Regions from separate parts of the Anaerotignum faecicola genome, predicted to be linked through region 2. Evidence: riboswitches for the same ligand, from Rfam matches in the RefSeq annotation. Region 2 holds a riboswitch; the other holds the start of a gene.
The links. Region 2 has a riboswitch for ZMP and ZTP ahead of purE (5-(carboxyamino)imidazole ribonucleotide mutase). Riboswitches for the same ligand answer to the same signal wherever they lie in the genome.
Positions count from the first base shown of each region.

Region 1 (8,032 bases), on a different contig from region 2:
CAGCCTGCCACAATCAATCCCTTGCAGTTCCCCACATCAGGGTTCTTATATTGGGACATCTCCAGAATGGTTTCAATGCTTTCTTCCAAAGCATCCTTGATAAAGCAGCAGGTATTCACCACGATGATATCCGCCTCTGCCTCATCCGCTACCGCTGTGTAGCCGTTTTTCTGCAAAATCCCCAGCATAACCTCACTGTCAACTCTATTCTTATCGCACCCCAAAGAGGTGAATGCGATTTTTCTGCTCATTGTATTCCTCCTTAAAATCTTCTCTTTTTTCCATCATTATATTTTACTATAAAACCGGGAAAATTGCTATATTTCCGCAAAATTCTTTTTCCCTCTTTCTGCCAAAGAAAAACCCCCGAAAATATCGAGGGTTGCTTCTCTTATTCTGCTGTTTCGTATTCCTGCAAAAGTCCTTCCAGTAGGTCTGTTGCTTTTGTTTTCTCCTTTCCCGTAACCATGTAGGCGGTATCTCTGAAATCAATGCGTCCTCCCTCCCAGCAGGCGAGCGACTCATACCGTCCTTCCGTTTCGCTGTCGTACCGAATCATCATTGTATAATACGGTTCCTGTTCCTGCCTGTCGGAAAAGAACTTCTCCCATGGCATCATTTTTCTGACCTCTATTTCACCCAACGCATCCAATGCCTTCTGCATCCGTTCCTTCTCTCTGATTTCTGCCCCACTCACATAGCCTGTATCATTTTTTATCTCCATCATCTGCACACGGCAAACCACAAAATTCTCAAGGGAAATTTCCCCCTCCTCGGAAAGCGGTTTGCTCCGAAAAGAAACTGCCATCCAGATAACCACGATTACAACCAAGCATACAATACCCTTCAAAGCACCTTTTTTCATACAAACACTTCCTTTCCGACCGCTTTTCCTTATTTTCCCTATATAAAAAGAATACCCTTGGCTCTCTCTGAAAGTCAAGGGTATCCATCTTAAGATTTTCTTACAATTCTTCTTTATTCCAATCCATTCTGGATTTTTGCGGCTGTGTTGCAGTTTTTCATCAGCATGGCGATGGTCATCGGGCCAACGCCGCCGGGAACAGGCGTAATCGCCCCTGCAATTTCCTTCACGTTCTCAAAATCCACATCGCCGCACAGCTTGCCTGCCTCATTGCGATTCATCCCAACATCAATGAGAATCGCGCCTTCCTTTACCATATCCGCCGTCACTGTGTTTACCTTGCCCACTGCGCTGACAATGATATCTGCCCCCCGACAGATTTCTGCCAGATTCCTTGTTTTGGAATGGCAAATCGTCACAGTGCCGTTCTCCTGCATCAACAGCATAGCCACAGGCTTTCCTACGATATTGCTTCTGCCAATCACAACACACTGCTTCCCTTCGATGGAATGACCGCTGCGCTTAATCAGTTCGATAATGCCCGCAGGGGTGCAGGGAAGGAATCCCTCTCCGCCTGTGTGGAGATTGCCCACGTTTACGGGATGGAAACAATCCACATCCTTCTTCGGGTCGATGGCAAGAATAACCTTTCGTTCATCAATCTGCTTTGGCACAGGCATCTGCACCAGAATCCCATGAATGTCCTTATCCGCGTTCAGCTTGGCGATCAGCTCCAAAAGTGCTTCCTCCGTTGTCTCCCCAGACAACACATGGGAAACCGAGCGAATCCCGACTGCCTCACACGCCTTTTTCTTGTTATTCACATATACCTGAGAGGCGGAATCATCGCCGACCAAAACAACCGCTAAGCAGGGTGTGATACCCTTTGCCTTTAATGCTGCTGCCTCCTCCGCCGCCTCTGCCTTAATTTCCGCAGAAATCCGTTTGCCATCAATCAGTTGTGCTTTCATCCTTTTTAACTCCCTTTTTCTTAGAAGAGACCTACCACATTTCCGTTATCGTCAATGTCGATATTCAGCGCAGCCGGTTTCTTAGGCAGACCGGGCATTGTCATAACATCGCCCAGCAGAACAACGATAAAGCCTGCGCCTGCGGAAATGCGAATCTCCTTTACTGTTACCTCGAACCCTTCCGGACGACCCAGAACCTTGGGATCATCGGAAAGAGAATACTGTGTTTTTGCAATACATACGGGGAAATCATTAAAGCCCAGCTTGTCAATCTGTGCCAGTGTTTTCTTTGCTGCCGCAGAGAAGTTGACTGTGCCTGCGCCATAGATTTCCTTGCATACCTTATTTACCTTTTCTACGATATTCAGTTCATCCTCATACAGGAAATGGAATTTGCTTTCCTTTGTTTCCAGTGTTTCCAGAACCTTTTCAGCCAGAGCCTTGCCGCCCTCGCCGCCGTTAGCCCAAACCTTCGCTACGGCAAAGGTTGCGCCCATGGATTCGCAGCGTTCCTTCACATAAGCCACCTCTGCATCTGTATCAGCTACGAAATGGTTCAGTGTTACCACAACGGGAACGCCGTATTTCTGGATGTTTTCAATGTGCTTTTCCAGATTCACAAAGCCCTTTGCCAGTGCATCCAGATTTTCATTGGACAAATCTGCCTTCGGCACACCGCCGTTATATTTCAGCGCGCGCACGGTTGCAACCAAAACAACCGCATCGGGCTTCAGGCCTGCCTTACGGCACTTGATATCAAAGAATTTTTCAGCACCCAAATCTGCACCGAAGCCTGCCTCTGTTACAACATAATCCGCAATTTTCATTGCTGTTTTTGTTGCCATAACGGAGTTACAGCCATGTGCGATATTTGCGAAGGGGCCGCCGTGAATAATTGCCAGTGTGTTTTCCAGTGTCTGCACTACGTTAGGCTGCAGTGCATCCTTCAAAAGAACTGTCATTGCGCCGTCTGCGCCAATCATTTTTGCTGTTACGGGTTCATCCTCATAGGTGTAGCCAACGATGATTCTGCCCAGCATTTCCTTCAGCTGTTTCAAATCATTTGCCAGACAGAAGATTGCCATGATTTCGGAAGCAACGGTAATCTGGAACGCGTCCTCTCTGGGTACGCCGTTTACCTTGCCGCCCAAGCCGGAAATCACATTTCTCAGCTGTCTGTCATTCAGGTCTACACAGCGCTTCCATGCAATTCTTCTGGGGTCAATGTTCAGCTCATTGCCCTGCTGAATGTGGTTATCCACCATGGATGCCAAGAGGTTATTTGCTGTTGTGATGGCGTGCAAATCGCCGGTAAAGTGCAGGTTGATATCCTCCATGGGAACCACCTGTGCATAGCCGCCGCCGGCAGCGCCGCCCTTTACGCCCATGCAGGGCCCCAAGGAAGGCTCACGCAGGCAGGTAATCGCATTCTTGCCCATCTGCTGCAATGCCTCTGTCAGACCGATGGTAACGGTTGTTTTGCCTTCGCCTGCGGGGGTAGGGTTCACCGCTGTTACCAGAATCAGCTTTGCATCGGGGTTATCTTTGATTTTGTCGTAATATTTGCTGCTGATTTTGCCCTTGTATTTGCCGTAGCAATCTACATATTCTTCGGGAATCCCTGCTTTTTCAGCAACCTTCAGGATATGCTCCATGTTACATTCCTGCGCAATCTGTAAGTCTGTTTTAAACATTCGAAAAATCTCCTCTCTGCTTTGGCGGTATTCCGCTGTTCCACATCTGATACAAGGGACGGTGCGTTTTTTTACCGAAAATTTTCCATAAAAAAAGCCGCACCCAATCCAAGCATCATCGCCCAGACGGTCGGCATTCGAATAGTCATACTCCATGTGGTTGTCTCCACTTCCGTCAGTCATATGACCCTATGCCGATAATACTATACTTGTCTGTTTTTGTCAATCCATTTCAATCAAAAACAGAAAAAAGGATTGCAGAGTGCTTCTGCAATCCCTTATCGGCAGCTTTAAATCTCATCGGGAACTGCGCCCGTCATTTCCTCCCATTCGCTTTTCGTAATGAGAACCTTTCGGGGCTTACTGCCCTCCTCCGGGCCGACAATCCCCTGCTTCTCCAAATCATCCATCAGCCTTGCCGCGCGGTTATAGCCGATGCGAAATTGTCTTTGCAGCATGGAAACAGATGCCTTTTCCTTTTCCAGAATCAAATCAACCGCCTGAGAGAAAAATTCATCCGAATCCTCCGCCGCACCACCAACCTTACCGGCAGCGGTAATTTGGTCTATGGTTTCCTGTGTATAATTAGGCTTGCTGCTCTTTTTCAGAAAATCGACAATAGCTTCGACCTCCTGATCCGTCACAAATGCGCCCTGCAAACGAGAGGGCTTGCTTTGTCCCGAAGGATAGAACAGCATATCGCCCTTCCCCAGCAGCTTTTCCGCCCCGACCATATCCAGAATCGTTCTGGAGTCAATGCCGGAGGATACGGCAAACGCCAGTCTGGAAGGGATATTCGCCTTGATTACCCCCGTAATGACATCCACAGAGGGACGCTGTGTCGCAATAATCAGGTGCATCCCTGCTGCACGCGCCATCTGCGCCAAACGGCAGATAGCATCCTCCACCTCGCCCGGTGCTGCCATCATCAGGTCTGCCAATTCATCAATGATAATGACAATCTGGGGCATTTTGCCCTTTTCGTCACCCTTTTCTTCCATCAATTTATTAAAGCCCTTAATATCTCTGACACCATGGGCAGCAAAATCATTATATCTTTGCAGCATCTCACGCACCGCCCAATTCAGCGCAGAGGCCGCCTTTTTCGGATCTGTCACAACCGGAATCAAAAGGTGCGGAATCCCGTTATACACGCTCAGCTCTACCACCTTCGGGTCAACCAGAAGCAGCTTAACCTCCTTGGGGTCTGCCTTATAAAGAATACTCGTAATCAGCGTATTGATGCAGACCGATTTCCCCGAACCCGTTGCACCCGCAATCAGCAGGTGCGGCATTTTTGCAATATCCGTCACAACAGGGTTGCCTGCAATATCCTGCCCCAGTGCAAAGGCAAGCTTAGAGGGGTGCTGCTTAAAGGCATCGCTTTCCAGCAGCGTCCGCATATAAACCGACTGCGTTTCCTTATTCGGCACCTCAATGCCGACTGCCGCCTTGCCAGGAATGGGCGCTTCAATACGAATCCCGCTCGCCGCCAGATTCAGCGCGATATCATCCGCCAAATTCACAATCTTGCTGACCTTTACGCCTTGGCTCGGCGAAAGCTCATAGCGCGTCACAGTAGGGCCCCTGCTGATTTGGATTACCTTTGCATCCACGCTAAAGCTTTTCAGCGTGGTTTCCAGCTTTCTTGCATTTTCAAATAATTCCGAACGGTTGCTGCCGTTGCCCGTCTGCGGATCTTTTCCCAGTAGCGTAATCGGCGGAAAGATATACGGCCTTTCCTCCTCGACAGGTGCCGTCTCCTTCCTTGGCTCATGTATATCTGCCGCCGGCTTCGCGTCCTCCGCCTCTGCCGCTTCTTCGGATTCCTCCGCTTCCTCTGCCTGCGTTTCTTCCACAGTCTCCTCCTCCATCATTGCAATGGGGATTTCTTCCTCGGCAGCGGACGTTTCCTTTCTCGGCACAACGGTTTTGCCCATGTCCTCCTCCGGCAGAATATCAATGCTGATGCTTTCCTCGCGTGGCTTTTCCGCAAAGATTTCCGCAAACAATGCATCCGCCGCATCGGATTCTGTTGCCTGCGGTTTCACCTGCTCCTCTGCCGCCTCCTTCCGCACATCCTCTGCCGGCATTGCCGCCGCTTCTCGGATAGAAGGCGTTTCTGCGGCTTTTTCGTCGTGCGCTTCCTTCGGCACATCCTCCGTCTTTTCCTCTCTGTGCACCGCAGCCTCTGCGCCGTTTTCCTTCACAAAATCAAAAATCGGTTCCCGTTTTTTCGTTTCCAGAATTAAAGGCTTCTTGCGGAACACCGTTTCCTCCACATAGGGTGTTTCGCTGCTGTTCTCCTGTACCTCGATATTGAAATCCTCACGGTTCATCCTTCTGCGGCGCTGTGCCCTTTTCGCCTGTCGCTCCGCTTCCAGCTCCTCCTGCTGGCGAATCCGCTCGGCTTTATTCTTGATTTTTTCATTTTTCACCTTCCGTCTCGCCTTGCGGTGCGCATTAGCATCCCCAAGGGCATGGAAAAAGGATTTTCCTGTTGCCATGACGATGGAAATAATTCCTGTCGCCAATAGGACAATGACGCTCCCAAGGGTGTCCAATGCCCTGTCCAGTCCACCGCCAATCAGTCCACCTGTCAGCCCTCCATTTGTAAACGCACCTGCGCCGTAAAGCACACCACAGCGTTTGAAAAAGCCAAGGCTTTCTGCCACCTGAATCGGGTGCAACACCTGCGCAAAGGCGGCTACGGTCAGCAAAAACAGCCCCGCCCCGATGCCGCGCACAAACGGATATCGCTTTTCCTCGCTCACCAGCATCCAGATGCAGTAGGCAATCACGCAGATGGGCAGAAAAAGCCCGCCAAGCCCGAAAAGTCCCTTGAAAAAGCTGCTGATGATGCCGCCGATGATGCCCATTTTTTCCGTCAGCAGGCTGATGAATACAATAATTGATGCAACAATAATCAGAAGCAGAATGACCTCATCCAGAATACTGTCCCCAAAACGGGCAGGCTGCGCCGTCATTCTGGTGGTCTCTTTTCTCGCTCCCGTTTCCTTTTTTGCTGTTTCCCTTCCGGCACTGCTCCTTGCCGTTGCTTTTTTCACAGACGGCGATTTTGCAGTGGTTTTGGCAGTTTTTTTCTTATTTTTCTGTTCCGCCAAAGCTCTCACCTCATCTATTTCCATATCCTTCAGATAAAAATTTTCCAATACATAATTTTATCACAAAATTCCTTTGCACGCAAATATACCTTGGCTTCCGCAGAACCCAAGGTATCCTGTTTTTTTCGTTATTTCGATTGCAAGGAAAGCACCACCACAGTCCCCAGAATCAGCGCAAAGCCAACCAGGTCTATGCCTTGGAATTTTGCGTGCAAAAAGAGAAGGGAAACGATGACCGCCGTAATCGGCTCCACCATCCCAAGCAGGCTTCCCATGAAGGGTCCTACAACGCTGACCCCCTTCAAATAGAGCGAAAATGCGATTGCCGTGCCAATCACAACCACCCCTGCCGTCGCCAAAACAGTTCCTTGGTCAAAAGGAACGGCATAGCTCCAGGGGCGCACAAAGGGCAGCATTGCCACACCCGCAAGCAGCATGGCATAGCCCACAACGGCATATACGCCATAATGCCGCAATAAATCCCCGGAAAGCAGATTATACGCCGCACCGCCTGCCGCCGCACCTAAGCCGAACACCAAAGCCAAGGTTGTGATGCTCATGCTGTGAATATCGCCATGCGTACTGAGCAAAAACACCCCCAGCAATGCACAAAAGATAGCACCTGTTTCCATTTTACGAGGCCAACGCTTTTCCTTGAAGCACACAACCCCCAAAATCAGCAAAGGCGCCAAGGACTGCAACACCGTTGCCGTGCCTGCATTGGAATATTGGATGGCCGCAAAATAAGTATACTGACAGCTCAGCATACCAAAAACAGAAAAAATCAAGAGCTGCCTTCTGTCCACAGGATTTTTCCAGATATCCCCCATCCGTTTTTTCGTCAGCAAAAAGCCCATCAAAACCAAAAGTACTCCCGCCAAAAGCAGCCGCACCATCACAAGCCAATCTGCCGTAATATCCTTTTTCTGAAATAAATATTGCCCAAAGCAGCCGGAAAGCCCCCAGCAAATGCCACCCGCGAGGGTAAGGCAGATTCCTGCTGTACGCTTTTTCTTTTGTTGTTCCATATTTTTCACCTCAGGTAACAGAATAATATATTTTTTCGCTTTTTTCAACAAAAAAAGGTACTGACCCTTCGATCAGTACCCTGTGTTGTTAAAGGTTATTATGAAGCACTCGGAAAAATCAGATTGTGTAGCCCTGTGCCTTCAGTGCTGCAACCATTTCTTCATAGTGTGCTTTGTTTCTTGTTTCAACGGTTACGTTTACAACTACATTGCTTACTGCTACGCCTTTTGCTCTTCTGTCGTGATTTACATCCAGAATGTTTGCGCCTGTCTGTGCAATAATCTGCAGCAGCTGAATCAGCTGACCGGGCTTATCTGCCATCATTACAGAGAATTCAGCGATTCTGCC
Region 1 is NZ_BHVZ01000001.1:283,373-291,404, forward strand. It holds gene rimO (30S ribosomal protein S12 methylthiotransferase RimO) at 1-251, opposite strand, end outside; gene EJE48_RS01300 (hypothetical protein) at 392-865, opposite strand; gene folD (bifunctional methylenetetrahydrofolate dehydrogenase/methenyltetrahydrofolate cyclohydrolase FolD) at 979-1,836, opposite strand; gene EJE48_RS01310 (formate--tetrahydrofolate ligase) at 1,857-3,530, opposite strand; ZMP/ZTP riboswitch at 3,644-3,723, opposite strand; gene EJE48_RS12660 (FtsK/SpoIIIE family DNA translocase) at 3,821-6,655, opposite strand; gene EJE48_RS01320 (DMT family transporter) at 6,784-7,683, opposite strand; gene ilvA (threonine ammonia-lyase) at 7,802-8,032, opposite strand, start outside.
Region 1: linked by a shared signal. The riboswitch ahead of EJE48_RS01310 (formate--tetrahydrofolate ligase) and the one ahead of purE (5-(carboxyamino)imidazole ribonucleotide mutase) in region 2 are both predicted to bind ZMP and ZTP.

Region 2 (8,032 bases):
ATCAAAGGTCTTTCCTGCTTGGAAATAATCTGAATACATTCCGCTGCGGAATTTGCTCTCTGGTCAAACTGACCCGGCAAATATTCTACCGCAAACACAGCCGCACCATCTGTAGGGATTTCTTCTCTCAAATCATCCAGCTGCGGTTCGGAGAATACCGTTTTTGTGCAGTAATCAAATAAATCCTTATCCAGCTGCTCTGCATCATAGCGGTTCAGCAGGCGCAGCCCTGTCAGCCCCTTGATGCCCAACAGATTGACAATATCATTTCTCAGGGCATCTGCTTCGGCAGTCAGACCCTGCTTTTTTTCAACATAGATTCTATAAACCATTTCATACCTCCACCGCAAGGGCTTTTTTCCCAATATCGTTTCTATAGAAAGCGTTATCGAATTTCACTGTTTTTACAGCTTCATAGGATTTTGCGATTGCTTCAGGCAAGGTGTCCGCAATTTCCGTAACACCAAGCACACGACCGCCGTTTGTCAGCAGCTTGCCGCCCTCTTTCTTTGCGCCTGCAACAAAAATCAGCTGATCCTTTTCGGGCAATGTGATGGGGAAGCCTTTTTCATAGCTCTGGGGATAGCCTGCGGATGCCATGATGACACAACAAGCCGCCTTATCGCTGAATTTTACCTCAACATCAGCCAGCTTTTCAGCCGCTACCGCCTGCATAATGGTCAGCAAATCGCTTTCCAGCAGAGGCAGAACTACCTGTGTTTCGGGATCGCCGAAGCGGCAGTTATATTCAATTACCTTGGGGCCGGCAGGTGTAATCATCAGACCGAAGAACAGGCAGCCCTTAAAGGTGCGCCCTTCCTTGTTCATCGCTTCCATAGTCGGTACGAAAATCTTTTCCATACATTCCTTTGCTACAGCCTCAGTATAGAAGGGGTTGGGTGCAATCGTCCCCATGCCGCCGGTATTCAGACCCTTATCACCATCCAAGGCTCTCTTATGATCCATTGCGGAAACCATAGGAACCATTGTTTTGCCATCTGTGAAGGCAAGAACGGAAACCTCGGGACCTGTCATAAATTCTTCGATTACGACATGGTCGCCGCTTGCGCCGAACACCTTATCCGCCATCATGGAGCGCACCGCATCCTGTGCCTGCTCCTTTGTTTCTGCAATGATAACGCCTTTACCCAGTGCCAGACCATCCGCCTTCACAACGGTCGGCAGAGGTGCGGTTTCGAGATAAGCCAACGCCTTTTCCATATCATCAAACACTTCATACGCCGCTGTGGGGATGCCGTATTTTTTCATCAGATTTTTGGAGAACACCTTGCTGCCCTCCAGAATTGCCGCCTTTTTATCAGGCCCGAAGCAAGGAATACCGATTGCGTTCAGCGCATCCACCATACCCAGAACCAAAGGATCATCCGGTGCAACAACAGCAAAATCAATGCCCTTTTCCTTTGCGAAGGCAACCACGCCTTCCACATCCTTCGCCGCAATATCTACGCAGGTCGCGTCCTTAGCAATGCCGCCGTTGCCGGGCAGTGCATACAGCTCCGTTACCTGTGGATTTTCTTTGATTTTCTTAATGATGGCATGCTCTCTGCCGCCACCGCCAACTACCACAATTTTCATTTTTCGCAAGCTCCTTTCCAATCTTTTCTTAATCAGTGATGGAACAATCTCATGCCTGTGAATGCCATTGCCATGCCGAATCTGTTGCAGGTTTCAATTACATTATCATCACGAATGGAGCCGCCGGGCTCTGCAATATAGCTAACGCCGCTCTTTGCCGCACGTTCAATATTGTCACCGAAGGGGAAGAATGCATCGGAGCCAAGTGCCACACCCTTGATTGTAGAAAGATATGCCTTCTTTTCTTCCTTTGTCAAAGGCTCGGGCTTTTCAGAGAACAATGTCTGCCATGTACCCTCAGCCAGAACATCCTCATAATCATCGGAGATATAAATATCGATGGTGTTATCTCTATCGGGGCGGCCTACGGTGGGCAGGAAAGGCAGATTGAGAACCTTTTCATGCTGTCTCAGATGCCAGATGTCAGCTTTGTTGCCTGCCAGTCTGGTGCAGTGGATTCTGGACTGCTGCCCTGCACCAACGCCGATTGCCTGTCCGTCCTTTGCGAAGCAAACGGAGTTGGACTGTGTATATTTCAGTGTAATCAATGCGATAATAAGGTCGCGCTTTGCTTCCTCAGGCAGGTTCTTGTTTTCTGTTACTACATTTTCCAGAAGAGCCTTATTGATGGCGAAGTTATTTCTGCCCTGCTCAAAGGTAATGCCGAAAACCTGTTTCTTTTCCTGCACCGCAGGCACATAGGCAGGGTCGATTTTTACGATATTATAGTTGCCCTTTTTCTTTGTTTTCAGAATTTCCAGTGCTTCCTCTGTATAGCCGGGCGCAATGATACCATCGGAAACCTCTCTTTTAATCAGCTTTGCGGTTGTTGCATCACAAACATCACTCAGCGCAATCCAGTCCCCGAAGGAGGACATTCTGTCTGTCCCTCTTGCTCTTGCGTAAGCCAATGCCAGAGGGGAATCATCCAGACCCTCGATATCATCCACGAAGCAGGCTTTTTTCAGCGCATCACTCATGGGTGTGCCGACTGCCGCAGAGGTAGGGCTTACATGCTTGAAGGAGGTTGCCGCAGGCATACCCAGTGCTTCCTTGATTTCCTTTACCAGCTGCCAGCTGTTGAATGCGTCCAGAAAGTTGATGTAGCCGGGTCTGCCGCAGAGGATTTCGATGGGCAGATCGCTGCCGTCCTCCATAAAGATTTTTGCAGGCTTCTGGTTTGGATTACAGCCATATTTCAATTCAAATTCTTTCATTTGCCAAAAACTCCTTTCTTCCCTGTTCTGCCAACAATGCTTACACATTTTTGTTAATCATTCTATTTTCAACCGCACCTGTTTTCAGGTCTGTGAAGCGTACATAGATGGAAATTTTGTTCTGCTCATTCAGATTTTCCCAGATTTCCTTTGTCCATGCATCAATATCGTTGGGGATGCTTGCACGTTCGGGCTCGCCCGTAAAGGTAGGCAGAGGGCTGCCGTCGCCCATATAGGTATGCAGGAAATGCCCTACTCCAGCGATTGCCTTGTAGGAATAGGTGAATCTGTTGCAGGCTGTGCCGGCTTCATCCGCACTTTTCAGGATACTCATTTTATATGTAAAATCATTTTCTGCGAAGGTCAGCATACCGCTGATTCTGGGTGTCCAGTTCGGTGCATCGGGTTCAAATTCTCTGGTTTCCAGTGCATCCTCAAAGGATTTGCCCGCAACAACAAAATCACGGATGGTATCTGTCTGGTCGCCGTTTGTCACAATCAGCTTGCCATCCAGCTTACGGATGGGTGCGTAGATAATCAGAGAAGGGTCCTCCACCTTGGATGCATCGAAGGGATAAATCATAACATCCTCACCCTCCTCCTTGAAGATACGGTTGCGGCTGTTATCGCTGCGCCCCATGATGAAATAAGCCACTGCCGCCTTTGTGCCATCCTCTGTTTTGCCGATGACAATGCCGCGACCCACATAGCTGTTATCCTTTACCAAATTCTTCATGGTATCCTTTTTATATACATTCATGCTTTTTTACTGTCCTTTCTGCAGTCTTGCTGCCACCATTTCCACTGCCTTGGGCAGAAGAATCCATTCCGCCTGCTCCATGACTCTTCTTTGCAGTACCTCAGGGGTATCCCCTTCTTCGATTTCCACTGCCTTCTGCAAAATGATTTCGCCGCCATCGGGGATTTCATTTACATAATGCACCGTTGCACCCGTCACCTTTACGCCATACGCCAGTGCCGCCTCGTGCACATGCAGCCCATAGAAGCCCTTACCGCAGAAGGAAGGAATCAGAGAGGGATGCACATTTACGATACGCTTAGGGTATGCAGCTGTGAAGTTTTCACTGAGGATGGACATAAAGCCTGCCAGAACAATCATATCAATGCTGTTTTCCGCAAGAATCGCCTTCACGGCTTCCTCATACGCAAGCTGTGTTTCAAATTCCTTGCGCTTTACCACAACAGAAGGGATATTGTTTTCTGCCGCTCTTGTCAGTGCATAAGCCTTATCATTGCTTGCCAGCACCAATGCGATTTCGCCGCTGGGGATTTCCCCTCTTTTTGCCGCATCAATCAGTGCCTGCAAATTTGTGCCGCCGCCGGAAACGAATACGGCAATCCTTGTCTTAGACAATGACAACACCTTCCTCGGAGGCGATGATTTCGCCCATAATATACGCATCCTCACCGTTTGCCTTCAGAATTTTCAGTGCCTTTTCCGCATCCTCTTTTGCAATAACCACACTCATGCCAACGCCCATGTTGAAGGTGTTATACATATCTCTTTCAGGAATGTTGCCCTTTTCCATAATCAGTTCAAAAATGGGGGGTGTTTTCAGGCTTGCCTTATTGATTTTCGCGCCAAAGCCCTTGGGGATAGATCTGGGAATATTTTCATAGAAGCCGCCGCCTGTGATATGGGAAACCGCCTTTACCTTCACCTCTTCAAACAGCGCCAGCATAGGCTTTACATAAATCTTTGTGGGTGCAAGCAGTGCTTCGCCGATGGATTTACCACCCAGTCTTTCCAGAGGTGTTTTGATATCCGCATTTTCTACATCCAGCACACGACGCACCAGAGAGAAGCCGTTAGAATGTACACCACTGGAGGGCAGAGCCAAAATCACATCGCCCTCTTTGATGGTTTTGTTGTTCAGGATTTTATCCTTATCGACAACACCTACGGAGAAGCCTGCCAGATCGTATTCATCCTCGGGATAGAAACCGGGCATTTCTGCTGTTTCGCCGCCAATCAGTGCCGCACCGGACTGCACACAGCCTTCTGCCACGCCGCTAACGATGGAGGCAATCTTTTCGGGGAAGTTCTTGCCGACTGCGATATAGTCCAAGAAGAACAGGGGCTTTGCACCAACACAAATGATATCGTTTACGCACATAGCCACGCAGTCAATCCCTACGGTATCATGCTTATCCATCAGAAATGCCAATTTCAGCTTTGTGCCAACGCCGTCTGTACCGCTGACCAGTACGGGTTTTGTGATGCCTGTCATATCCAATTCAAACAGACCGCCGAAGCCGCCGATATCACCCATTACCCCTGCGGACATGGTCTTTGCGATATGCTCCTTCATCAGCTCCACTGCTTTATACCCTGCTGTAATATCTACACCTGCTGCTTTATAGCTTTCACTATGGCTTTTCATTCTTTTTCTCCTCTCGCTTTGTCCTTATATTTTTTATATGAAATAACTTATTTTGCGTATTTTTCTTCCAGTGCCTTATTCTTTGCCAGAACCTTTTCGGCTGCTTCTTTTCTTGCATTGTCCAGCTTTTCTGTCAGAGCCGCATCCTCCACAGCCAGAATCTGGATTGCCAGAAGCGCTGCATTTTCCGCACCGTCAATGGCTACGGTTGCAACAGGAAGTCCCCCCGGCATCTGTACGGTGGAAAGCAGAGCATCCAATCCATCCAATGTGGAGGATTTGATAGGAATACCAATTACGGGAAGGGTTGTATTTGCCGCCATGGCACCTGCCAGATGTGCCGCCTTTCCCGCTGCCGCAATGATGGCACCAAAGCCATTTGCCCTTGCGCCCTTTGCAAATTCGCTTGCCTCTACAGGCGTTCTGTGTGCAGAATAAACGTGCGCCTCAAAAGGAACACCGAATTTCTCCAGAGTTGCCATCGCTTTTTCCACTACAGGCAGATCGCTGTCACTGCCCATAACGATACCAATTTTCTTCATGGGTTACCTCCTCAAAAAATCTAAAACATCCTGTCTTTTTTCCCTACGGAACAAACAGAAAAAGGCAGTCCGATTCCGCATTACTTCCGTATTACAGAAACAGACTGCCCAGACGGTCGACAAAAAGCAGTTCTGCACTGCTTGATTTTCTTAAGTCCTTTGCTCCCCTGTGGTTGCCCACCTGTTCCGTCAGTTGCAAAAAACCGCATAAATTTACAAATTTAGTCTAACACAACGAAATTGCAGTGTCAACAAATTCCCAAAACACTTTCTCTTGTAACGGAAAATTCCGAAAAAACTATATCTTGACACTACTATTCCTTTATGATATAGTATTGAAGATTTAGATAAAAATAAGTTTAGAACCAAGTTAGCGACGAAAGGAGAGAAGACAGTGGACTATATTCTAGCGAATGCAACTGTATTTGTTCATGGCAAATTCATGAAATCCAACGTATTTATCGCCAACGGTATGATTCACGAAATTTCCAACCGCACACCTCAGGCAGATTGTTCCGTTTATGATTTAAACGGCTGCTTTGTTTTTCCCGGTTTTATTGATGTTCATGTGCATCTGAGAGAGCCGGGCTTTTTTTATAAGGAGACCATCAAAAGCGGCAGCCTTGCGGCGGCACATGGCGGCTATACGGCAGTCTGCGCCATGCCGAACCTGAACCCCGTCCCTGATTGTCGGGAAAATCTGGAGGTGCAGCTAAAGGCAATCCGCGAAACCGCCTGCATTCAGGTTGTTCCCTACGGCACGATTACGGTAGGCGAAAAAGGTGAGGAATTGGCGGCGTATGACGAAATCGTCAATGATGTCTGCGCCTTTTCTGATGATGGGCGTGGTGTGCAAAATGATGAAATCATGCGTGAAGCAATGAAAAAAATCAGCACTTACAACAAAATTGTTGCCGCGCACTGCGAGGATAATTCCCTGCTTGCGGGCGGCTATATTCATAAGGGCGAATATGCAAAGGCACATGGGCATCGGGGTATCTGCTCCGAAAGCGAATGGAAGCAGATTGAGAGAGATTTGCAGCTGGTAAAGGAAACCGGCGTGAAATACCATGTCTGCCACATCTCCACAAAGGAAAGCGTGGCACTCATCCGCAAGGCAAGGGCAGAGGGGTTGGATGTGACCTGCGAAACCGCGCCGCATTATCTGACCATGAATGATTCCATGCTGCAGGAGGACGGACGCTTTAAAATGAACCCCCCATCCGCAGCGAGGAGGACAGAGAAGCACTGATTGCCGGTATTCTCGACGGCACGATTGGTATGATTGCGACAGACCACGCTCCCCACTCCGCAGAGGAAAAGAGCAGAGGTCTGGAAAAGAGCCTGATGGGTGTAGTCGGTCTGGAAACTGCCTTCCCCATTCTGTATACCAAGCTGGTGAAAACAGGCGTACTTTCTCTGGAAAAGCTCATCGAGTTGATGCACACCAATCCCAGAAACCGCTTCTGTGTCGGCACACCTCTGGAAGAAGGACAGCCTGCAAGCCTGACGGTTTACGATTTGGATAAGGAATACACCATCAACCCAGATGACTTCCTGAGCATGGGCAGAGCAACGCCCTTCGCAGGAGAAAAGGTTTTTGGTGCCTGCAGGCTGACAATGTATCACGGCAGCATTGCATGGAAGGATGAAACACTGTAAAATAGAAACAGATAGAAATAGCTATATAAATGAAATAGCTATATAATAGGTATAAACAGGTAAAAAGAACATGAGGAGGAACAAAACATTATGCCAAAGAGAACAGACTTAAAGAAAATTCTGATTATCGGCTCCGGCCCCATTGTAATCGGTCAAGCAGCAGAGTTTGACTATGCCGGCACGCAGGCGTGTCTGGCTTTGAAGGAAGAGGGCTTTGAGGTTGTATTAGTTAATTCTAACCCCGCAACCATCATGACAGATACCACCATTGCGGATAAGGTTTATATGGAACCTCTGACTCTGGAATATGTTGCAAAAATCCTGCGTTACGAAAGACCTGATGCCATTGTTCCCGGTATCGGCGGACAGACAGGTCTGAATCTGGCAATGCAGCTGGAAAAAAGGGCATCCTGAAGGAGTGTCAGGTTGAGCTTCTGGGGACTCCTATCGATAGCATCGAACGTGCGGAGGACCGTGAGCTGTTTAAGGAAATGTGCCAATCCATCGGTGAGCCCGTTATCCCCCTCCTCAGATTACTTTATTATTCCGTAGAAGAAGCCATCGCAGCGGCAAATGAAATCGGTTATTATCCCGTTGTGCTGCGTCCTGC
Region 2 is NZ_BHVZ01000012.1:217-8,248, reverse strand. It holds gene EJE48_RS09660 (phosphoribosylformylglycinamidine synthase) at 1-332, opposite strand, end outside; gene purD (phosphoribosylamine--glycine ligase) at 334-1,596, opposite strand; gene EJE48_RS09650 (phosphoribosylaminoimidazolecarboxamide formyltransferase) at 1,629-2,813, opposite strand; gene EJE48_RS09645 (IMP cyclohydrolase) at 2,854-3,573, opposite strand; gene purN (phosphoribosylglycinamide formyltransferase) at 3,580-4,236, opposite strand; gene purM (phosphoribosylformylglycinamidine cyclo-ligase) at 4,181-5,218, opposite strand; gene purE (5-(carboxyamino)imidazole ribonucleotide mutase) at 5,266-5,760, opposite strand; ZMP/ZTP riboswitch at 5,860-5,967, opposite strand; gene EJE48_RS12630 (dihydroorotase) at 6,155-7,012, shown strand; gene EJE48_RS12625 (amidohydrolase family protein) at 7,042-7,422, shown strand; gene EJE48_RS13030 (carbamoyl phosphate synthase preATP-grasp domain-containing protein) at 7,513-7,836, shown strand; gene EJE48_RS13025 (ATP-binding protein) at 7,914-8,032, shown strand, end outside.